4 regions of the Shewanella sp. DAU305 genome follow, and region 1 is predicted to be linked to each of the others. Evidence: predicted binding sites of a transcription regulator. Region 1 holds the regulator's gene; each other region holds the start of a gene.
The links. Region 1 encodes sigma-54, which starts transcription at its own class of promoters, with help from an activator protein. Its sites were predicted from a motif close to GTTGGCACGNNNNTNGNNT; they were not measured.

Region 1 (5,784 bases):
ATAGAGCGTCGCTAATCCGAGGAAGGCGAATAGGCCAACCACATCAGTGACAGTGGTGAGCACCATGCCGCCAGCGAGGGCGGGATCGATTTTAAGGCGTTTTAAAATCAATGGAATACTCGCACCTGCAAGCCCAGCAACTGTCATGTTGATCAGCATAGCGCTGCCAATTAATCCCGCCAGTGCCATATCATCCTTCCACAGCAACACGGCAATAAACACCAAAATCGACCACATTAAGCCATTGAGAAAACCAATCGATAATTCTTTACCAATAAGCCAACGGGCGTTGCTTTGGCCTATGTGGCCTAAGGCAATACCGCGGATCACGAGTGCTAAGGTTTGATTACCGGCCACACCGCCCATGCTAGGGACAATTGTCATCAAGATGGCGATGGTAGCAAATTGCTCGATAGTGCCTTCAAACATATTACTGACCGAGGAGGCGAGTAGCGCGGCGAACAAGTTAATAGTGAGCCAGAGTGAGCGACGTAGGGTACTTTTTAGCACTGGGCCGAAAGTATCCTCGTCATCGTCCATCCCCGCCATCCCCATCATGGAATGTTCGGCATCTTCGCGGATAACATCGACCACGTCATCGATTGTTATTCGTCCTAGCAGCTTGCCATCGCTATCAACAACGGGAGCAGATACCCAGTCATTGCGTTCGAATTTCTGCGCCACTTCACTGTCGGACATGCTCACAGGAATACTTTGGATATCGGGGTCCATGATGTTGCGAATTGTGGTGCTTGGCGCGCAAGTTAGTAGATCTGCCAGCCTGACACCGCCGAGCACTTTGTCCTGTTTATCGACGACATATAAGGTATCTGTGGTGTCTGGCAGGTTGCCCCTTTGGCGAAGATAGCGCAGCACCACATCGATATTTACATCGGGTCTTAAGGTGACGGTATCTGTGTTCATCAAGCTGCCGGCGGTCTCATCGGGATAGGATAAGGCCTGTTCTACCCGCTGGCGGTTTTGTTCTGTCATAGACTGCAGCACTTGCTTGTAAACGGCATCGGGAAGACTACGTAGGATATAGGCCAGATCATCGGTGTCCATGCTCGCCGTCGCTTTCGCAACCCGCTCAGGACTCATGCTGCGGATCAGCGGATCTTTGAGTTCCTCGCTTAACTCGTCGAGTATGTCGCCTATTTGTTCTTGATCGATAAGCTGCCACAGCACTTGTCTGGCGCTGGGTGGTGAGGATTCTAAGATCAGCGCGATATCTGAGGCGGCCATTTTTTGCAGCATGTTACGCACGTGCACAAACATTCCACTGCTAAGCGCTTGGTTTAACTGGTCGAGACTATGTCCGGTGTGATCGTTTTCTGAATTATCTACGGGCATTTGTTCTCCATAGTTGTCCGCCACTGTGCGGCAAATTGGTTCGAGAGTGCGCTGCTTGGCGCAGGGCTGAGACTTAGCGGTGACTTCGCGATAGCTATGCTTCAGTCACAGATAGAGCGCTCTGGCATAGGTCATGCGTTTTACGCATAGATTAAGGCGGCTAAAACTAAGGTGAGTCAGCGGTAATGCTCGCTAGTGTAATCGCCTATGGTTCGTGCCGTCGAGCGACAAATGTGTCGCCAAGCTTTTGAAACGAGATGTGAACTGCACAAATAAGCAGTGCTAAATGTGAGGTGTACTAATCTGAGTGTCTGTGTGGAACGCTGAGTATGAAATGAAACTAACAGGCTTCGTCAAACTTAGCATCGATCAAGGCACAAATGGCATCCAGAGCGGGCTCAGCATCTGGACCTTCGGCGATAAGCTTAATGGTTTTACCCATGCCAGTCTCAAGCATCAATAAGCCAAGCACGCTGGCGGCCGATGCCTGTTTATCGCCTTGTATCAAGGTGATAGTCGCATCAAACTCGGATGCCAGTACCACCAACTTAGTGGCGGCACGGGCATGTAATCCCAGTTTGTTACAGATGGTGATCTGACGTTCAAGCTTTGGCATTATTGAGCTCTCGATGACGGGCATAAACTTTATGTTTACCGTTACTAAAGCGTTTAGCCAATTGCTCTGCGACGTAAACCGATCTGTGTTGCCCACCCGTGCAGCCAATCGCCACAGTTAAATAACTGCGATTGTTGCGCTCGAGATGTGGCAGCCAAGTTTCCAGTAAATTTTCGATTTGCCAGATGAACTTATTCACGAGTGGTTGACGATTTAAGAACTCAGCCACGGGCTCATCTAAGCCTGTCAATGGACGCAGCGCCAGTTCCCAGTGTGGGTTAGGCAGAAAGCGTACATCAAACATAAAGTCGGCTTCGGTTGGCATACCGTGCTTAAAGCCAAAGGACTCGAAGTTAATCACTAACTCTTTATCGACGCTGCCGAGCAGAATTTGTCTCACTTGATCGCTTAAATCATAGATATTCAGATTCGACGTATCTATGTAGTGATCGACCAGTTTTGACATAGGCTCGAGCAGTTTCCCTTCCAGCTTTATCGCTTCTTGCAAAGAGACTTGGCTCTTCGACAAAGGATGCAAACGGCGGGTCTCGCTGTAACGCTTAAGCAGAATTTTATCGCTGGAATTGAGGAAGAAGCTGGTTAACTCAGTATCAGGAGGCAGGCTCGCTAGTTGCTTCACTAAGACTTTATCCTGCTCAGGCAAGTTACGCACGTCGACACTGATGGCGACGAGATCGTTACTGCCTTTGAGTTGCTCAAGCAAAGTGCCGATTAAGGGCAAGGGAAGGTTATCGACACAATAATAGCCGAGATCTTCGAGTACCCTTAGGGCGACAGATTTGCCTGAGCCTGAGCGGCCCGACACTATGACCAGTTTCATCCAGTGATTACCTGATAGAGTTCCGTTTCATCATGCGTCTTGCGTAATTGCTTTAATATTTGCTTGTCGCTCAGCTTTTCGGCCATGCAAGACAAGGTACTTAAGTGCTGCTGACATTGGTCTGCAGGCACCAGTAGTGCAAATAAAATATCAACAGGTTGCTTATCGATAGCATCGAATGCTATCGGCTCTTCACACTTAATGAGTATGGCAATGGGCTGATCTATATCGGCTAGTCGACCATGTGGAATGGCGATGCCGTTACCTATACCTGTGCTCCCCATCTTTTCGCGCGCCACTAGGCTTTCGAATATCTCTTGAGATGAGAGGGTCGGGTACTGGGCAGCGACTAAGTCGCTGATGAGTTCCAGTACCTTTTTCTTGCTGCCCGGAGTGGCGCAGGTAGTGCACTCCGGCCGCAGTATGGTACAAAGTTCCATTATTAGTGTTTTGTTAACTTCTCTTTGTGTTTAATAACCTGACGATCAAGCTTGTCAATCAGGGCGTCTATAGCGGCATACATGTCAGCATGCTCTGAAGTAGCAAAAACTTCACCACCGATAAGATTTATTCTCGCTTCGGCAATCTGTTGCATTTTCTCGACATTGAGCACAACGTGCACATTATTGATCTGTTCGAAATGGCGTTCAAGTTTTGAAAACTTTTCTTCTACATATGCACGTAACGATTCGGTAATTTCGACATGGTGTCCACTCAGGTTTATTTGCATAGAAACGTCCTCCGATATCCACTGTAGGTTATAAACTTTTACGCTGATTAGAAGGCGGAATGAGCATAGCCTCTCGGTACTTCGCAATGGTTCTGCGGGCTACGTTGATCCCTTGTTCTGCCAGAAGTTGTGCCATCTTACTGTCGCTCAATGGTTTTTTCTGGTTTTCCGCTGCAACCAGTTTCTTAATGAAGGCTCTGATTGCTGTGGATGAGCACTCCCCACCATCGTCAGTACCGACGTGGCTAGAGAAGAAGTATTTTAGTTCAAAAAGTCCCTTAGGGGTATGCATGTATTTCTGTGTCGTCACCCGTGAGATGGTCGACTCATGCATTTCTACCGCTTCGGCAATATCGTTCAGCACCATAGGTTTCATGGCTTCTTCACCGTATTCAAAGAAACCTTGCTGATATTGGACGATACAGTTCGCAACTTTAAGTAAAGTGTCGTTACGGCTTTCTAGGCTTTTGATAAACCATTTAGCCTCTTGCAGATGACCACGAATAAATTGGCTATCGGCTTGGCTTTTAGTGCTGCGCGCCATCGAGGCATAATGTTGGTTTACATTGATTTTTGGCATGCAGTCAGGATTAAGCTCGACCACCCAGCGGCCATTTTTTTTCGACACTGACACATCCGGGATGACGTATTCGTCATCGTTGGGCGTAATCAATAAACCTGGGCGGGGATTGAGGGTTTGGATAAGCGCTATGCCGTCCCTTAATTCATCCTCTTTTAATTTAGTCTTACGCATCAACAACCTAAAGTCGCGGGCGGCGATCAGATCTAAATGATCTTTGATCAGCATGCGGGCGTTTTCTAGGTTGGGCGTGTCAGCGGCGAAATGCGACAGTTGGATCAACAGGCATTCACTTAAATCGCGGGCGGCAACACCAATGGGATCAAAATGTTGAATGCGCTTGAGTACGGCTTCGACTTCGTCGAGCTCGACCTCCGAATTGCCCATGGCTTCGAGGATTTCGTCAGTGCTTTGGGTGAGATAGCCTTGATCGTCGATGGCATCAATAATGGCGGTGGCAATGGCTAAATCGGTTTCAGAAAACGGCGTGAGGTTTTTTTGCCATTCTAAGTGTTCATACAAGCCTTCAATGGTCTCACCTTGGAAGGGCATATCGTCTTCACGACTGCCGCCGGGGCCAGAATTGGGAGAGGCGGTGAACACTTCATCCCATGTGGTGTCCATGGGGAGTTCGTCGGGCATGGACTCTTTCGTGAGCGACTCTGCCGTATCTATGGTGGAGCTGTCTTTTTCTGGCGGCAGGGTGCTTGATTCACTGAAATCCGTATCGGATAGCGTTTGGTTTACAGGGTCTTTAGTGGCGTCGAATTGATCCTCTTCCAGCTCGAGAAGGGGATTAGAATCTAAGGCTTGCTGGATCTCTTGCTGCAGTTCTAATGACGACAGTTGCAACAGACGTATGGCCTGTTGTAATTGTGGCGTCATGGTTAACTGTTGACCCAGTTTGAGCTGGAGTGACGCTTTCATGTTACCGCTGATCCCTACGTTATTATTGTTGGATGAGGTCGCTTGTTATCATCTTGAGTGGAGTCCAATGGTGGCATAAATTACCTGCATTGGCTCCGGTTGATTAACTATAGCCTGAATTGTTCACCTAAGTACACAGCCCTAACTTGCTGATTGTCTAAGATCTCTGCGGGTGTTCCTTCGGCAATCAAGTTTCCGTGACTCACGATATAGGCATGTTCACACACATCTAATGTCTCACGGACATTGTGGTCTGTGATCAACACGCCAAGGCCACGACTTTTGAGCTGTTCGATAATCTTTTTAATGTCGATAACCGAAATCGGATCGACACCAGCAAAGGGTTCATCGAGCAAAATGAACTTAGGATTTGCTGCTAACGCCCGCGCAATTTCGACACGGCGACGTTCACCGCCCGACAATGACATGCCTTGGCTGTCACGGATGTGGGTGATGTGGAACTCTTCAAGCAGATGTTCTAGCTCTTCTTCCCTTTGCTCTTTTTTTAATTCTTTACGCGTTTGCAGCACGGCCATGATGTTGTCATGGACGGTCAGTTTACGGAAGATACTGGCTTCCTGCGGCAAGTAACCTATACCTTTGCGGGCACGCAGGTGCATAGGATCTGCGGTTAAATCATCATCGTCGATAAAGATGTGGCCTTTATCGCTCTTAACCAGACCGACGACCATGTAAAAGGTGGTAGTTTTACCCGCGCCGTTCGGGCCGAGTAGGCC
Region 2 (5,784 bases), 410 kb from region 1:
GGTACGCTGATTTTGCAGTTTGGTGAGCAACAACATCAAATCATGACGGCATTAGCGAACGCGAACATCAGCGTCGATGCTCGCAGCATGGGGATCCGTATTTCGCCGCATATCTACAACAATATGGCCGATATCAAGCTGTTACTGGACGTGATAAAAGCCAATCGGTAGCCAATTGATAAGAGCTCTGCGGATAAATAGCTATGCCCAAACCTCAGTGTTTGGGCATTTTTTTAGAGTCGTTTACGATTTAGCCGCTCGATGATCTGACAGGCGTTCAAGTCGTGTACCACGTTAATGACCGTCGATGGCGCATCGGTAATTGCCCCTATAACCACTAAAATCGGGATGGTTTCCATTGGCAAGCCTAAGGTCGTGACGATAAAAATCTCTCCGAGGAAAGCGCCGCCCGGCACGCCGCCTATGATAAAGGCCGATAGAACCGAAATCAGTATGGTCACCATAAACACATCGACGGTGAAATCTAATCCGAGTAACGAGTATATAAACACGATTTTTAGGGCTGTGATGATTGAGGCGCCGCCCTTATTTAAATTGACCAATAATGGCAGGCTGATGTCGGCGATTTCGGGTTTAATGCCCATCTTCAGCGCGGTTCTTAAGGTGACGGGTAAGGTGGCGAGTGATGATGTGGTGCCCAGTGCCGTCACTGCAGGTTCGAGGGCGAAGCGCCAGAATTGTTTAACCCCTTGAGTGCCACCGCCAAGCCATGCGTAAAAGGTAGAGCCCACGGTTAGATAGATAAAGCAGGCGACCATAAACAGACCAACGGCGCGGGCAAAGGTGACAACAAGCTGGGGATCTTGGCTCGCCATTGTCGAGGCGAAATAAGCACCGAGTCCCACGGGTGCTGCCACCATAATGATCGAGACTATCTTCATAATGACGGTATTAAAACTGTCGAGTAATGCCGAGACTTTTCTGCCATCCTCACCCGATTGACCTATCGCAATCCCCGCAATAACCGACATGATGATCAGGGCTAAGATATTGGATTTTGATAATAAACCTGAAAAGTCATTGGTGGTCAGCAGGCCGACAAAATCCATCGTCCCCGCAGTATCGCTGATGGTTTGATTGAGATCTAAGGTAACACCTTGGGCGGGGTCGAAAAATAAGGCCAGCCCGATAATGCCCACGGCGGGGATAATCGCCATCACAATCGACACCGCCATGATTGACACTAACAGAGCGCCGAGTTTCTTCAAATCCGTCATGCGAGCAATGGAGGAGGTCACGCTAATCGCGACCAGCGGCACGATAATCATAAACAACAGGTTTAGAAAAATTTGCCCTAAAGGTTTGAGCGTGAGCGCCAGTTCTGGCAAACCGACACCGAGCACGCCGCCCAGTAACAACGCGGTGAGCAGCACGATGGAATCTTTATAAGGTTTTATCTTTTGCCACATAGGTAAACGCCTATTGTTATTTTTATGAATAAGATGCGCCCAAGTGATCAGGATTAATCGTGCTGCATGGACATTATCAAGCTAGCGATTGCATTGAGTGAGTGCAAGGTGTGATTGATTTTAAATCGAAAAGGTTTGAAATCTAGACGTGATGGATTTTGATTTTTTATGATTAATGGATTTGGCTTTATAGCTAATCAGAGCTTCATCTATAAAAAAGCCCCGACAAGTCGGGGCTTCAAACATCTTAAGCCAGTGGCTTACAAGCTGTAGTACATTTCAAACTCAAGTGGGTGAGTTGTACGTGCTACACGCTCAGCTTCTGCTGTTTTCAGTACGATATAAGATTGGATGAAATCTTCACTGAACACGCCGCCTTTTGTCAGGAACTCATGGTCAGCTTGCAGATTTTCAAGGGCGTTTTCTAATGACGTTGCCACTTGTGGGATTTCAGCCGCTTCTTCTGGAGGCAGATCGTACAGATCTTTGTCCATCGCTTCACCTGGGTGGATCTTGTTTTGGATACCGTCAAGACCGGCCATCAGCAGCGCTGCGAAACCTAAGTATGGGTTGGCATGTGGATCTGGGAAACGCGCTTCGATACGACGGCCTTTAGGGCTTGGTACCACTGGAATACGGATTGATGCAGAGCGGTTACGGGCAGAGTAGGCCAACATAACAGGTGCTTCAAAGTGTGGCACTAAACGCTTGTAAGAGTTAGTGCTTGGGTTAGTGAAAGCGTTCAGCGCGCGAGCGTGCTTGATGATACCACCTATGTAGTACAGCGCCGTTTCACTTAAACCCGCGTATTTGTCGCCAGCGAACAAGTTAACACCGTCTTTCGCCAGAGATTGGTGAACGTGCATGCCGCTACCGTTGTCGCCAACGATGGGTTTAGGCATGAAAGTCGCCGTCTTACCGTAAGCGTGTGCCATGTTGTGCACTACGTACTTCAGAATTTGGATTTCATCCGCTTTCTTAGTTAGCGTGTTGAAGCGAGTTGCGATTTCGTTTTGACCCGCAGTCGCCACTTCGTGGTGATGCGCTTCAACCACTTGACCCATTTCTTCAAGCACTAAACACATAGCGCTACGTAGGTCTTGTGATGAGTCAACCGGTGCAACTGGGAAGTAACCGCCTTTAGTGAATGGACGGTGACCTGTGTTGCCGCCTTCGTAGCTAGTGCCTGAGTTCCAAGCCGCTTCTTTAGCGTCGATCTTAACGAAACAACCTGACATGTCAGTACCGAAACGGACATCATCAAATAGGAAGAATTCTGGTTCTGGGCCAATCAAAACAGTATCAGCGATACCAGTAGAGATTAGGTAAGCTTCTGCTTTTTTAGCAATTGAACGTGGATCACGGTCATAACCCGTCATAGTACCTGGTTCAAGAATGTCACAACGGATCAGTGCTGTGGTTTCTTCGGTGAAAGGATCCAGTACGAATGTCGTTGGATCTGGCATCAGTACCATGTCTGATTCGTTAATGCCCTTCCAACCTGCGATAGAAGAACCGTCAAACATTTTGCCGTCTTCGAAGAAATCAGCATCTACCTGATGAGAAGGAATAGATACGTGCTGCTCTTTACCTTTAGTGTCGGTAAAACGTAAATCAACGAACTTAACTTCTAATTCTTCAAGTTGCTTTAAAACTGATTCAACTGACATTCTCAAGCCTCCGGTAGGGTAAAGGGATGCCCCTTCTATAATCTTTTAACTCAAGTGATTTATCTTGAGCCAAACTTACGAGCGATAAAGCGATATCCATGCCAATAATTTAACTAGCTGATTAACATGGTTTAAAATCTTTGTTGCACTTAATTGGATTCGTGTTTGCACCACTATGGTGCTTTTGGCTGTGGCATTTTGGTGCATCAATCCATTTTGGTGCGCACTGAATTGATTCATGCAAACCTAGGCTGGGATCCAAAGCAATAAGATGCACCGCTTATGTGGCAGTGAGATGGCAGTGACGCCTTGGCTCACATTAGTCGCATAAGGACAGCAGCACTGAATCTAGCACATCTTTTCAGCACAGAACTGGACTATTTCTCTGGGCTATTTCGCCGCCGCATAATTGTCATAAAACCACGCTAGTCTGTCCAACTATGCCACGCATTCTCAATCCAATAGTGGTTTATTATCATATTATTAGGAAAGAGTTCGTTCTCATGTGCGAAATGTCTTTGCTGTTCACAGACCAAGTGAATCAATGATGCGTAATAAAGGTATAGCGTGACAATGAAGTGAGTCTTAAAGACATTCAGTTTTCGCGGTCATAAACGCCAATATGAATGCTCAGTTAAATGTACGCTAGAATTTATTGCTGTTTCTCGGCGAGATGATTTCATCGCGGTGACATCAATTTTAATTGATGTTTAAATCAGCAGAAATGGTTTGCGTCTAGAGTATGAAAAATAGCAAATTCAGCTGCTTAACTCTGATTTTTCCTACGAATATGGCAATTGAACAGTGCTTTAACTGTGGCGGTAGAGGATTTCACTCAATGGAATATTGGCAGGAATTACCCAAGGATTGGCGGATTGTTTTATAAGTGTTCAAAAATAATCCTGTGCGCCAAGGCCGCTCTGGAGTAGAATGGCACGCTTTTTATTGTGGCGGATCGAGCTAGATCGCCATAACGAATTACTGAAATATCCCTATTTTTGTTTGATGGTAAGAGGTTTATCCGTGCTAGAGAATTTACGTAACATCGCCATTATTGCACACGTTGACCATGGCAAAACGACCCTGGTAGACAAGTTGCTGTCACAGTCAGGCACCCTTGCAACCCGAGGAGAAGCCACTGAGCGGGTGATGGACTCCAACGATCTTGAAAAGGAACGTGGGATCACGATTCTGGCAAAGAATACTGCCATCAAGTGGAACGACTACCGTATTAACATCGTTGATACCCCAGGCCACGCCGATTTCGGTGGTGAGGTTGAGCGTGTTCTGTCTATGGTTGACTCAGTATTATTGCTGGTTGATGCCGTTGACGGTCCAATGCCACAAACTCGCTTCGTAACGAAGAAAGCGTTTGCTCAAGGCTTAAAGCCAATCGTTGTTATCAACAAGATTGACCGTCCAGGTGCACGCCCAGATTGGGTTATCGACCAAGTATTCGACCTGTTCGACAACTTAGGCGCAACTGACGAGCAGTTAGATTTCCCAATCGTTTACGCTTCTGCGTTAAACGGTTTTGCAACTTTAGATCCGGATGTAGCGAGCGATGATATGACGCCGCTGTTCCAAACTATCGTTGAAAAAGTATCTTTCCCAGATGCTGACGCCGAAGGTTCGTTCCAGATGCAAATTTCGCAAATCGACTACAACTCATACGTGGGTGTTATCGGTATCGGCCGCATCAAGCGTGGTAGCGTTAAAACTAACCAACAAGTGACCATTATTGGCGCTGATGGCAAAACTCGTAACGGTAAAATGGGCCAAGTATTAGGTTACATGGGTCTAGACCGTACTGAAGTTGAAATTGCTAACGCGGGCGACATCGTTGCTATCACAGGTTTAGGCGAGCTGAAAATTTCTGACACTATCTGTGCCGTTGGCGCAGTAGAAGCAATGCCTGCTTTGACTGTTGATGAACCCACTCTGACCATGACTTTCCAAGTTAACACTTCACCTTTTGCTGGTAAAGAAGGTAAGTATGTGACTTCACGTAACATTCTGGAACGTCTGCAAACAGAATTAGTCCACAACGTGGCACTGCGTGTTGAAGAAACAGAAAGTCCAGATCGCTTCCGCGTATCTGGTCGTGGTGAATTGCATTTATCAATCCTGATTGAAAACATGCGTCGTGAAGGTTACGAGTTAGCCGTATCACGTCCAGAAGTAATTCTGAAAACCATCGACGGTGAACTGTGTGAACCATACGAGACGTTGACTGTTGACGTTGAAGAAGAAGATCAAGGCACAGTGATCGAGAAGTTAGGTACCCGTAAAGCTGAAATGAAAGATATGCAGCTTGATGGTAAAGGTCGTGTACGTATTGACTTCATCATCCCAAGCCGTGGTTTAATCGGTTTCCAAACTGAATTCTTAACTGCGACTTCTGGTACTGGTCTAATCTACCACTCGTTCGACCATTACGGTCCACACAAAGGTGGCGATATCGGTCAACGCGCTAACGGCGTATTGATCTCTAACGCTACTGGTAAGGCTCTGACCTTCGCACTGTTTGGTCTACAGGATCGCGGTCGTCTCTTTATCGGCCATGCCGCTGAAGTATACGAAGGCCAAGTAGTTGGTATCCACGCTCGCTCAAACGATCTGACAGTTAACTGTCTGAAAGGTAAGCAGCTGACCAACATGCGTGCTTCTGGTACTGACGAAGC
Region 3 (5,784 bases), 810 kb from region 1:
CCAAGCTGAAAAAGAAGGGTTTGCCGAAGGTAAACAACAAGGTTACGAGCAAGGGCTAGAAAAAGGTCGCTTAGAAGGCTTAGAGCAAGGCCATACCGAAGGTCTCGCCCAAGGGCATGAGCAAGGATTAGAAACCGGTTTAGCTCAAGCCAAAGTTTTACTTTCGCGGTTTGAAGCCTTATTAACTCAATTTGAAAAGCCATTGCAATTACTCGATGGTGATATTGAGCTCTCCCTACTGAACTTGAGTATGACATTAGCTAAATCTGTCATAGGCCACGAATTAAAAACCCATCCAGAACAAGTGCTTTCGGCATTACGCTTAGGCATAGAGTCGCTACCGATTAAAGAGCAAGCGGTGACTATTCGGCTGCATCCTGACGATGTGATCCTTGTCGAACAACTTTATTCCACCGCCCAACTGACCCGCAGTAAATGGGAACTTGAAGTCGATCCGACGTTAAGTGCAGGCGATTGTATTCTGAGCAGTCATCGCTCTTTAGTGGATTTAACGCTTTCATCGCGCATCGATACTGTGTTTGAGTCATTACGAAATCAACATGCGCATTTGAGTGATAAACAGCATCAACTGCAAGAGACGATTGAAGCTGAAGATACTGCCAAACAAGTGGCTGTGGCGCTTGAGTCTGAGCTTGATGATCAAACGCCTGATGACCAAGCTGTCGATACGGTTAACCAAGACACTGAGGACATGCAATCTACCTCAAACACAGGTGAGCACTTAGATACCCAATCGGATGCCGGAACAGATGCAAAATCGCCAACACCAACTGCTGAATAGGCTGAATCATCATCAGGATAAAGTGCCGCCATTTCGTGCTGTGGCCAGTGGTCAGCTGGTGCGTGTTGTTGGCTTAACCTTAGAGGCGAGCGGTTGCCGCGCGCCTGTAGGCAGCTTATGTTCCATCGAAACTATGGCGGGCGAGTTAATTGCCGAAGTTGTCGGCTTTGATGGTGAACTCCTTTATTTAATGCCTATCGAAGAATTACGTGGGGTATTACCCGGTGCCCGGGTGGTGCCTTTAGGGGAACAAACTGGACTCAATGTCGGCTTGTCGTTGTTAGGGCGCGTGCTCGATGGCAACGGCGTGCCTTTAGATGGTTTAGGTGCGTTGCAGACTGATCAACAAGCGCCAAGACATAGCGCTGCCATTAACCCCTTATCTCGCCGTGCTATTACCGAGCCGCTGGACGTTGGCGTTCGCGCCATTAATGCCATGCTGACTGTGGGTAAAGGCCAACGTATGGGCTTGTTTGCCGGTTCTGGTGTGGGTAAGAGCGTGCTCTTAGGCATGATGACCCGCGGTACCACTGCCGACATTATTGTGGTTGGGCTGGTGGGCGAGCGTGGCCGTGAAGTCAAAGAGTTTATTGAAGAGATTCTTGGGGATAAAGGTCGAGCGCGTTCTGTTGTTGTTGCCGCGCCTGCAGATACCTCGCCGCTGATGCGCCTTCGCGCCTGTGAAACCTCGACTCGTATTGCCGAATACTTTCGCGATCTGGGTTATAACGTCTTGTTATTAATGGATAGTTTGACGCGTTATGCCCAAGCGCAGCGGGAAATAGCTTTGGCTGTGGGTGAGCCGCCTGCCACCAAAGGCTATCCGCCTTCAGTGTTTGCCAAGCTGCCGCGTTTAGTTGAGCGCGCCGGCAACGGTGGCCCAGGTCAAGGTTCAATTACGGCATTTTATACTGTGTTGACGGAAGGGGACGATCAACAGGATCCCATTGCCGATGCATCGCGGGCGATCCTCGATGGTCACATAGTCTTGTCACGTTCGCTTGCGGACTCTGGGCACTATCCTGCCATTGATATCGAAGCCTCTATTAGCCGAGTCGCACCTATGGTGATCTCCAATGAACACTTGGAAGCGATGCGCCGCGTGAAACAAACCTATTCCTTGTATCAGCAAAATCGTGATTTGATTTCCATTGGCGCTTATGCCCAAGGCAGCGATCCTCGAATCGATAATGCGATACGATTACAGCCGGCGATGAATGCTTTTTTACGCCAAACCATGCGTGATGCATTCAGTTTTGCCGATAGCCAAGTCATGCTCGGGCAACTTGCCGCACAGTGCAAATAATGGCGTCATCTAATTAATCGAGGTCTAGTATGGCTAACGCCGATCCCTTGTTGTTAGTGTTAAAGCTCGCCAATGATGCCGAAGAACAAGCGGCGTTATTGTTAAAGTCGGCGCAGTTAGAGTGTCAAAAGCGGCTGAATCAACTCAGTGCACTCAATAACTATCGCTTAGAATACATGAAGCAAATGCAATCCCAGCAAGGCCAAGCCATTAGTGCCAGTCACTATCACCAGTTTCATCGCTTTATTCGTCAGATTGATGACGCTATTACTCAGCAAAATCGCGTTGTGGCCGACGGTGAAAAACAAAAAGAATATCGACAACAGCATTGGTTGGAAAAACAGAAAAAACGTAAGGCAGTGGAATTACTGTTAGCGAGTAAAGAGAAGAAGCGCCAAGTTGTTGAACAAAAACGAGAGCAGAAAATGACCGATGAATTTGCTTCTCAGCAGTTTTATCGCCGTCATCAGCGTTAGTGTAATGGTGCGTTAAATGATCGGTATCTTTGCCATTCACTAGCCCGATATGAGTTCAGTTTTCTGCTGCCGCTTATGGCGCTGAACATTTGTTCGACTTATTCCCCTGAGTTTTATTCTTTTCAATATGCCGCAGTAAAAAACTGAAGTTTTGGCACATTATTTGCTTTAATTTAGTCCATGGCCCTGCAACCGCAGTGTTTAATTGACGTTTCTACCTAGCCATTTTCTTTTTCTGCTGGGTGATGTTTGGGAGCACTTATGCAACAAATGACCAATATCCTGTTGAGTAAAACAGGTAACTCTGCGGCCAATTCCGCTAAGACATCTTCCCAAGAGTCTAATAATGAAGACTTTTCATCTACACTTGCGTCTGTCTCCGCTAGCTCATTTTCTATTTCCGCGCCTAAAAAGGCTACAGCGAATACTGACGATAAAGTGCAGATCGCTTCTACTGATAAAGTAAATGATAAAGACATATCAACGGATGACGCTGACGTAAATCTCATCTTCGCCCAGATCAGCATGGCAAATGATATGAAGAAAACGGCATCAGAGGGAGAGAGTTTGCCGTCTGACTCTTCCCAAGGGGAAAATAATGAGTCTGCTGACCCTTTATTGAAAAGTGATGCATTCAGTACCGTTGAGCTGTCGGGTGTGCAAGCTTCAATGAAAGCGATTAACACTGAGCTTCCAGTTGTCGACATCTCAGGCTCAGCGCAAGGTAAGGCTGATATTTTAACGTCAAGTGAAGTTAAATTGGCAACTGAGAAAAATCATAGCAAGTCCTCAAACGGCGATCTATTGAGTCTCCAAAAGGTATTGGATACTGATACTTCCTTTTCATCAGAACTCAAAAAGTTAACCGAGCAGCTCCAACTAAATGCAGGGGCTTTAAATGAGACTGATGTCACTAATAAAGTCTCTGCTGATAAAAAATCAGCAGATGAACTACCCGTTGAAGCAATCCAGGGTAAGAAAGTATTGCTTGATGACGCTGTTGAGGTATTGAAGTCACAGTTATCAACGGATAAAAGCGCTGAATCTCATTCTGCCTTTTTAAAGGGACAAGTCATTCCGCCGAACAGTAAAACATCTGAAAATTTGGATTTATCTGAATTTGTAGATACAGCAGAAACCGCGGCAAAGACATCATCAAAAAATCTAGAAAGCGTGTTATTGAAAGAAGCGGATGTGACTGAACTTAAAGGCGATAAATCATTTTCAACGGATAAATATGCGCATCAAGTTGCGAGTCTAAACGCTGAACAGCGTGGTGCAAGGTTGGATCTTAATTCTGAGGCACTTGCAACCTCAGACGACGTAGACGAATCAACGTTGAAGCCTAATACAGCAAGCCAAACCTTAAAGTCAGAAACTCTAGCGCCATCGACTACTAAGAATGAAATGGCTGTAACATCTATAATCGCTGATGAAAGAGTGGATACATTGGACTTGGCAAGTCCCAAGGTGGCTGATACTTCTAACTTGGGTGAGATCGATGCGGATGACGTTACTGTTGCCAGTAATAATTTAGCAGTGCGTAATGCTGAGATTGCAATACCTCAGCAGGTGAGCAGAAATGCGAATGTTGATGTTGCGGTTAGTAAAGTAGAAGTTCAGCCTATAGTTACAACACTGGATGCACAAAACATCTTAGGTAACGCTGTTGATCCTAAGGACAGCATGGTGAGTGATACTGAGGTCAATGCTGATATTTCAAAAGTGACAATGGATGCGGGGACTTTGCTAAAGGATGCTAAATACAGTGTGACGCTTGATGCTCAAAGAGATGCTAAGCCATTTGTTATGGGTGATGAAGACAAGGGATCAACAACTGACATCAAGTCATTTTCTTCTTTAACTCAGTCATCGACGCCACTACAAGTTAATCGTCAGGAAACAATGCAAGTTCAGCTGTCATTACGTCAAGGTGTCGATCAGCAGAATCAAATGCAAGAGATGATCCAACGGTTTTCACCCGTGATGAAGCAACAGTTGATCACTATGGTGAGTCAAGGTATTCAACATGCAGAGATTAGGCTTGATCCCCCAGAGCTTGGGCATATGCTGGTAAAAATCCAAGTGCATGGAGATCAAACCCAAGTACAGTTCCATGTCACTCAGACACAAACGCGTGATCTGGTTGAACAAGCTATGCCGAGATTGCGCGAATTACTGCAAGAGCAAGGGATGCAATTGGCTGATAGTCATGTGTCTCAAGGTGGCCAAGGTGAACGTCGAGAGGGTGGTTTTGGTGATGGTGGAGGTTCAAATGGGGCTGATGTGGATGAAATCTCAGCAGAAGAGCTACATTTAGCTTTAAATCAAGCCACTAGTGTAAATTCAGGTATAGATTATTACGCTTAAGTAGGTAACCTATAGCAATGACTAACATAATGACGTTTCGGTAAATCAGAATCGTTACTTGTTCCGCTTAAATTAAAGAGAATAGTGATGGCTAAGGAAGAATCGTTAGAACTTGAAAGTACCGAAGAGCCTAAAAGTAAGAAAAAACTGTTCATTTTCGCTGGAGTAGGTGTTCTAGTCGCTCTTTTAATCGGTGGCGGCGTATGGTTTTTTATGGGAAGCAGTTCCGAGGAAGTACCAGTCGCTGCGGCTGATGGAACTGTTCAGGTTGAAGCCCCTACTACTGGAGATATAGCCACAGCGTCATATGTGCCTATGCCACGCCCTTTCTTATTCAACTTACCTGGGCCTGATAGAGCGCGTTTAGTTGAGATCAAAGTACAACTTATGGTGCGTGGTACAGACGATGATGTGCTGACACAAAAACACATCCCCCTGATTGAAGATGCGCTGTTAACGACCTTTAGCGGCGCTGATGTGCAAAAACTCAGTACGCAGGCGGGGAAAGATGAGTTACGTCAGTTAGCACTCTTAAGTGTGCAAAATACTTTGCAGTCGGTTACTGGCCGTAAAGTTGTCGAGAAAGTGCTGTTTACTGGTTTTGTGATGCAATAACCCTTTAATTTCAGCACCAAAAGAGGCGAAGGCAATATAGTGAGTGATTTATTAAGCCAAGACGAAATTGATGCGCTACTGCACGGGGTTGATGACGTCGATGATGATGAAATTGACGCTGTCGGAGAAGATGCTCGCTCTTACGATTTCTCTTCCCAAGATCGAATAGTTCGTGGGCGTATGCCGACGTTGGAAATCGTGAATGAGCGTTTTGC
Region 4 (5,784 bases), 820 kb from region 1:
CGCGACTTCGATCAACGAACAGACATTAAGCTTTCTTCCGCGATTATTAGTGACACTTTTCGGTTTGATGTTCATGGGACATTGGTTAGTAGAAACCCTAATGGACTTTTTTGTCGAGATGGTTAATCGCATCCCGCAAGTAATAGGCTAACCCAATGGAGCTTCTGCTCGATACCTTAATGCAGACCATTGCCGCTTATATGTGGCCGCTGTTTCGTGTCACCAGTATGCTGATGGTAATGGTGGTATTTGGGGCGGCAACAACACCGAGCCGCGTACGCTTATTATTGGCTATGGCGATTACCTTTGCGATAGCACCAGTGCTTCCTCCCGTTCAAAATGCCGATTTATTTTCACTCAGCGCAGTATTTATCACAGCGCAGCAAATCATTATTGGTGTTGCCATGGGGTTTGTGACTCAAATGGTGATGCAAGTTTTTGTATTAACCGGACAGATTATTGGTATGCAAACCAGTCTCGGTTTTGCCTCTATGGTGGATCCCGGTTCTGGTCAGCAAACTCCGGTTATTGGTAACTTTTTCCTATTGTTGGCGACATTGATCTTCTTAGCTGTAGATGGCCATCTGTTGATGATCCGTATGCTGGTGGCGAGCTTTGAGACCCTACCCATTTCTAATCAAGGATTAACACTCACTAGCTACCGTGCTCTAGCAGATTGGGGTTCGTATATGTTTGGTGCGGCATTAACTATGTCGATATCCGCGATTATCGCCCTGTTGTTAGTCAATTTGTCCTTCGGGGTGATGACCCGCGCCGCGCCGCAGTTAAACATTTTCTCTATAGGTTTTCCGATCACTATGATTGGCGGGCTGTTTATTCTTTGGTTAACCTTAACACCTGTCATGGAGCATTTTGATGAAGTGTGGGCCGCAGCTCAAGTGCTGCTTTGCGATATGTTAGCGCTTCAATGTAACGCAGATGGCTTGATATGACGGTATTAGGAGCAGCCCATGGCTGAAGAATCAAGCGGTGAACGCAGTGAGGAACCCACTGGGAGGCGTCTTGAACAGGCGCGGGAAAAAGGGCAGATTGCGCGTTCGAAAGAACTCGGTACAGCAGCAGTATTAATTTCGGCAGCATGTGGTTTTTATATGCTAGGTCCGAGTCTAGCCACGAGTCTAACTCGGGTGTTTGAGACGGTTTTTACCATGGACAGGGCGCAAATCTTTGATACTGAAGAAATGTTCAACGTCTGGGGCGTTGTCGCGAGCGAAATCGCCTGGCCCATGGCAAAAATTATGCTGTTGATCGTAGTCGTTGCTTTTATTGGCAACGTTGCCTTAGGTGGAATGAATTTTTCGACCCAAGCTATGATGCCTAAGGCCAGTAAAATGAGCCCAGCAGCTGGTCTAAAGCGCATGTTTGGCGTGCAAGCAGTAGTTGAGCTGACAAAGGGGATTGCCAAGTTTTCTGTGGTGGCATTTTCTGCATATCTGCTACTGAGCTTTTATTTTAATGAAATTCTGTTGTTGTCTAGCGACCATCTTCCTGGCAATGTTTACCATGCATTAGATTTGCTCGTGTGGATGTTTATCCTGTTATGTTCCTCTATTTTGTTAATTGTCGTCATCGATGTGCCATTTCAACTTTGGAATCACAACAAACAACTTAAGATGACCAAACAAGAAGTTAAAGATGAGTATAAAGATACTGAAGGTAAGCCTGAAGTCAAAGGGCGAGTACGGCAGATGCAACGCGAGTTGGCTCAGCGTCGAATGATGGCCGAAGTACCCAATGCCGATGTCATCGTCGTTAACCCTGAGCATTTTGCTGTAGCGATTAAATATGACGTGCAGCGTTCAGTCGCGCCTTTTGTTGTTGCCAAAGGTGTCGATGATGTCGCATTTAAAATTCGTGAGATAGCAAGGGCCCATAACGTGACAATCGTCTCAGCCCCGCCATTAGCAAGAGCTATATACCATACGACTAAGTTAGATCAACAAATTCCTGAAGGATTGTTTACCGCAGTGGCGCAGATTTTGGCCTATGTATTCCAGTTGCGCCAGTACCAAAAAGGCCGAGGTCGCAAGCCTATTCCAATCCCACTTAATCAACCCATTCCCGATGAGTTAAAATATTAAGATCTAAGCTAAAAATTCTTTGAAGTCGTGATATTATTGTGCGCCAATACGCTATTGGCGTACTTTTTGCTTTCATGCTGTCATACGTCAAAGTTTAGGTAAATATGAATGGATGTTAGAGCGACCTTAGGTCAAGTAAAACAAATGCGCTTGAGCACGTTTAAAGGTATAGGCACTCCTATACTCGTACTCGCAGCATTGGCCATGATAGTTTTACCTATCCCTCCATTCTTACTAGACATACTTTTTTCATTCAACATAGCCTTAGCGCTCATCGTATTATTAGTCGCAATTTATACTGATAGACCGTTGGATTTTGCCGCTTTCCCAAGTGTTCTACTAGTGGCGACGTTATTACGACTTGCGCTAAACGTCGCTTCTACTCGTGTAGTGTTACTCGAGGGGCATAATGGTGGTGATGCGGCTGGTAAGGTAATTGAAGCCTTCGGTTCTGTGGTGATTGGCGGTAACTATGCCGTTGGTTTAGTTGTCTTTATCATTTTGATTATCATCAACTTTGCTGTGGTGACTAAAGGTGCCGGTCGTATAGCAGAAGTGAGCGCCCGCTTTACCTTGGACGCTATGCCTGGTAAGCAAATGGCAATTGATGCCGATTTAAATGCTGGAACCTTAAACCAAGATCAAGCAAGATTACGTCGCGCCGAAGTGACCCGTGAAGCTGATTTTTATGGCGCGATGGATGGTGCTTCAAAATTCGTAAAAGGTGATGCAATTGCGGGTATCATGATTTTAGTGATTAACATCTTAGGTGGTTTCATCATCGGTATTGTTCAACATGGCTTAAGTTTCTCTGAAGCGGTTGAAATTTATACCTTGCTGACCATTGGTGATGGTCTGGTGGCGCAGATCCCAGGTTTGTTGTTGTCAATCGCTGCCGCCTTGATGGTGACCCGTCAAAATGAATCGGGCGACATGGGCCAAATGATGATGAGTCAGATGTTTGACAGTCATAAATCATTGGGTATCGCCGCTGGAGTGTTGTTTGTCATGGGTATTGTCCCTGGCATGCCGCATATGGCGTTCTTAAGCTTCGCCTTTATTACTGCTGGTGCTGCCTATTTTGTCTATAAGCGTAATGAATCAAAACGCATTAAAGCCTTAGAACTTGTTAAATCAGGCCCTGTAGAGAGACAAGATAAAGAGCCTAAAGAACTGGGGTGGGACGATGTCCATCATGTTGATACTATTGGGCTTGAGGTTGGATATCGCTTGATCCCACTGGTCGATAAGGGCCAAGGTGGCGAGTTATTAAGCCGTATCAAAGGAGTCCGTAAGAAGTTATCGCAAGAGTTGGGCTTCTTAGTGCCTGCGGTGCATATTCGTGACAATCTAGATTTATCGCCTAATGCTTATCGTATTTCATTAATGGGCGTAGTCGTTGGTGAGGCGGATATACGTCACGATTGTGAATTGGCGATTAATCCCGGCCAAGTTTATGGCAAGCTTGACGGTATTGAAACGCGCGATCCGGCTTTCGGTCTTGAAGCGGTATGGATTGCCCCTGAATTACGTGAGCATGCCCAAACATTAGGGTATACCGTTGTTGATGCGGCTACGGTTGTGGCAACCCATATTAGTCAATTGCTGACCAATAATGCTGCTAAGTTGTTAGGATACGAAGAAGTGCAACAACTGATGGATATGCTTGCGAAACATTCGCCTAAGCTGGTGGATGGCTTTATTCCTGATGTCATGCCGTTAGGACATGTCGTAAAAGTGATGCAGAACCTATTAAATGAAGGGGTTTCAGTCAGAGACTTGCGTACTATAGTGCAAACTTTGTTAGAATATGGCACTAAGAGTAATGACACTGAAGTCTTGACCGCTGCAGTCCGTATCGCGTTGAAACGTATGATTGTTCAGGAAATCTCAGGCCCAGAGCTCGAAATCCCCGTCATAACTTTGGCGCCAGAGTTGGAACAGATGTTGCATCAGTCAATGCAAGCAACCGGTGGTGATGGTCCTAACATTGAACCCGGTCTTGCAGAACGCATGCAGCAGTCCCTTGCCGATGCGGCTCAGAAGCAAGAAATGGTCGGACAACCCGCCATATTGTTGACGTCAGGTATGTTACGCGCGACGCTGTCACGCTTTGTTAAACATACTATTCCTAATCTCAGAGTCATTTCATATCAAGAAATACCTGATGAGAAGCAAATACGTATCGTATCTGCAGTCGGCCAGTAGAGGACGCATAAGTGAAGATTAAACGATTTTTTGCCAAAGACATGCGCGCCGCACTGGCCCAAGTGAAAGAAACACTCGGCTCAGATGCCGTCATTATGTCAAATAAGAAAGTGAATGGGGGCATCGAAATTGTCGCCGCCGTTGACTATGACGAACCTAAAGCGAAAACCGCAGCTACTGCGCCAGCGCCAACCTTTATGGATGTGAGTGACGATCTCGTGTCCCTAGGAGCTAAACAGCCAGTACGAGTAGAAACCCGTGCAAAGCCTGCGGCACCTGCTGACTCATTACAAGCCTTGCTAGAGAAGCAACAAAGCCGTTTGAATCAACAAATGTCGCATCAGCAAGTTGATGCAGATTTACCTGCATGGGCTAAGGGCCTACAAGCGCCGGCTGTTGCCAAAGTGGAGCGTCGCGAAGCGCCTGCTACGTTTGATAAGAAGCCACAGACATCACAGAAACAAAGCGCAGATATTGAGGCAATGCGTGATGAGTTAGCCTCATTGCGTAATTTATTGACACACCAAGTGTCCTCTTTGATGACAGAACATAAAAAACGCATCGACCCCGTCGGTGCTATGCTCGAGGCCAAGTTACTTGAGGCTGAATTCTCCCCTGCGGTTGCGAATAAATTAGCGGCGCTGAGCCAACATTATACGCCTGCAGAATTAGTCAGAGCCTTACCTCAAAGTTTAGCTAATATGCTTGATAATCAAGGTGATGATATTGTTAAGCAGGGCGGCGTGGTGGCATTGGTGGGGCCAACGGGTGTGGGTAAAACCACGTCGTTAGCGAAACTTGCAGCCCGTTTTGCTGCCCATCACGGTGCTGAGCATGTGGCTTTGATAACGACAGATCATTATCGCATCGGAGCCTATGAGCAATTAGCAACTTATGGCAAAATAATGGGCTGCCCAGTAAAGCAAGCTCATGATCTGAATGAATTAGAGCAAATTCTCTATCAGTTTAGGAATCGCAAGCTAGTATTGATAGATACGGCTGGCATGGGACAGCGAGATATGCGTCTTTACCAGCAACTTGATAATTTAACTGCAAATAGCAGGATACCTATCCGCAGTTATCTGGTACTGTCTGCGACAGGACAGCGCCGTGTGCTGCAAGATGCAGTCAATCATTTTAAACGCATTCCCCTATCTGGTGTCGTTCTCACAAAACTCGATGAATCTGTGTCGTTAGCAGGGGCATTAAGTGTGTTGATCCAAAACGGATTACCATTAAGTTATGTTACTGATGGACAAAGAGTTCCTGAAGATATGAAAGTTGCGGATACCTTAGATTTAGCCCAGCAGGCACTCGCAGCGTTAGATAGTACAGAACAACAATCATTACAAGACACAGCGTGGTCAGATAATATGGCCTGTGCATTTGAGTAGATTTATGACCCTGGATCAAGCAAGTGGTTTACGTATGATGAATCAACCCTATAACGAAAAAGTGAAAGTAATCGCGGTCA

Region 2: glnA (glutamate--ammonia ligase) is a predicted target of sigma-54. The motif match lies at 3,188-3,206, and genes of this name have one in related genera.
Region 3: OX890_RS08800 (flagellar hook-length control protein FliK) is a predicted target of sigma-54. The motif match lies at 2,735-2,753, and genes of this name have one in related genera.
Region 4: flhA (flagellar biosynthesis protein FlhA) is a predicted target of sigma-54. The motif match lies at 2,156-2,174, and genes of this name have one in related genera.

Annotation. Positions count from the first base shown of each region.
Region 1 covers NZ_CP113808.1:1,250,356-1,256,139, forward strand. The annotation lists gene mgtE (magnesium transporter) at 1-1,353, opposite strand, end outside; gene OX890_RS05455 (HPr family phosphocarrier protein) at 1,694-1,969, opposite strand; gene rapZ (RNase adapter RapZ) at 1,956-2,810, opposite strand; gene ptsN (PTS IIA-like nitrogen regulatory protein PtsN) at 2,807-3,250, opposite strand; gene hpf (ribosome hibernation promoting factor) at 3,253-3,540, opposite strand; gene OX890_RS05475 (RNA polymerase factor sigma-54) at 3,569-5,047, opposite strand; gene lptB (LPS export ABC transporter ATP-binding protein) at 5,155-5,784, opposite strand, start outside.
Region 2 covers NZ_CP113808.1:842,912-848,695, forward strand. The annotation lists gene OX890_RS03725 (aminotransferase class V-fold PLP-dependent enzyme) at 1-171, shown strand, start outside; gene OX890_RS03730 (dicarboxylate/amino acid:cation symporter) at 234-1,430, opposite strand; gene glnA (glutamate--ammonia ligase) at 1,691-3,100, opposite strand; gene typA (translational GTPase TypA) at 4,124-5,784, shown strand, end outside.
Region 3 covers NZ_CP113808.1:2,062,167-2,067,950, forward strand. The annotation lists gene fliH (flagellar assembly protein FliH) at 1-802, shown strand, start outside; gene fliI (flagellar protein export ATPase FliI) at 771-2,108, shown strand; gene fliJ (flagellar export protein FliJ) at 2,138-2,584, shown strand; gene OX890_RS08800 (flagellar hook-length control protein FliK) at 2,846-4,954, shown strand; gene fliL (flagellar basal body-associated protein FliL) at 5,042-5,569, shown strand; gene fliM (flagellar motor switch protein FliM) at 5,609-5,784, shown strand, end outside.
Region 4 covers NZ_CP113808.1:2,070,532-2,076,315, forward strand. The annotation lists gene fliQ (flagellar biosynthesis protein FliQ) at 1-151, shown strand, start outside; gene fliR (flagellar biosynthetic protein FliR) at 156-953, shown strand; gene flhB (flagellar biosynthesis protein FlhB) at 972-2,102, shown strand; gene flhA (flagellar biosynthesis protein FlhA) at 2,211-4,310, shown strand; gene flhF (flagellar biosynthesis protein FlhF) at 4,322-5,704, shown strand; gene OX890_RS08855 (MinD/ParA family protein) at 5,709-5,784, shown strand, end outside.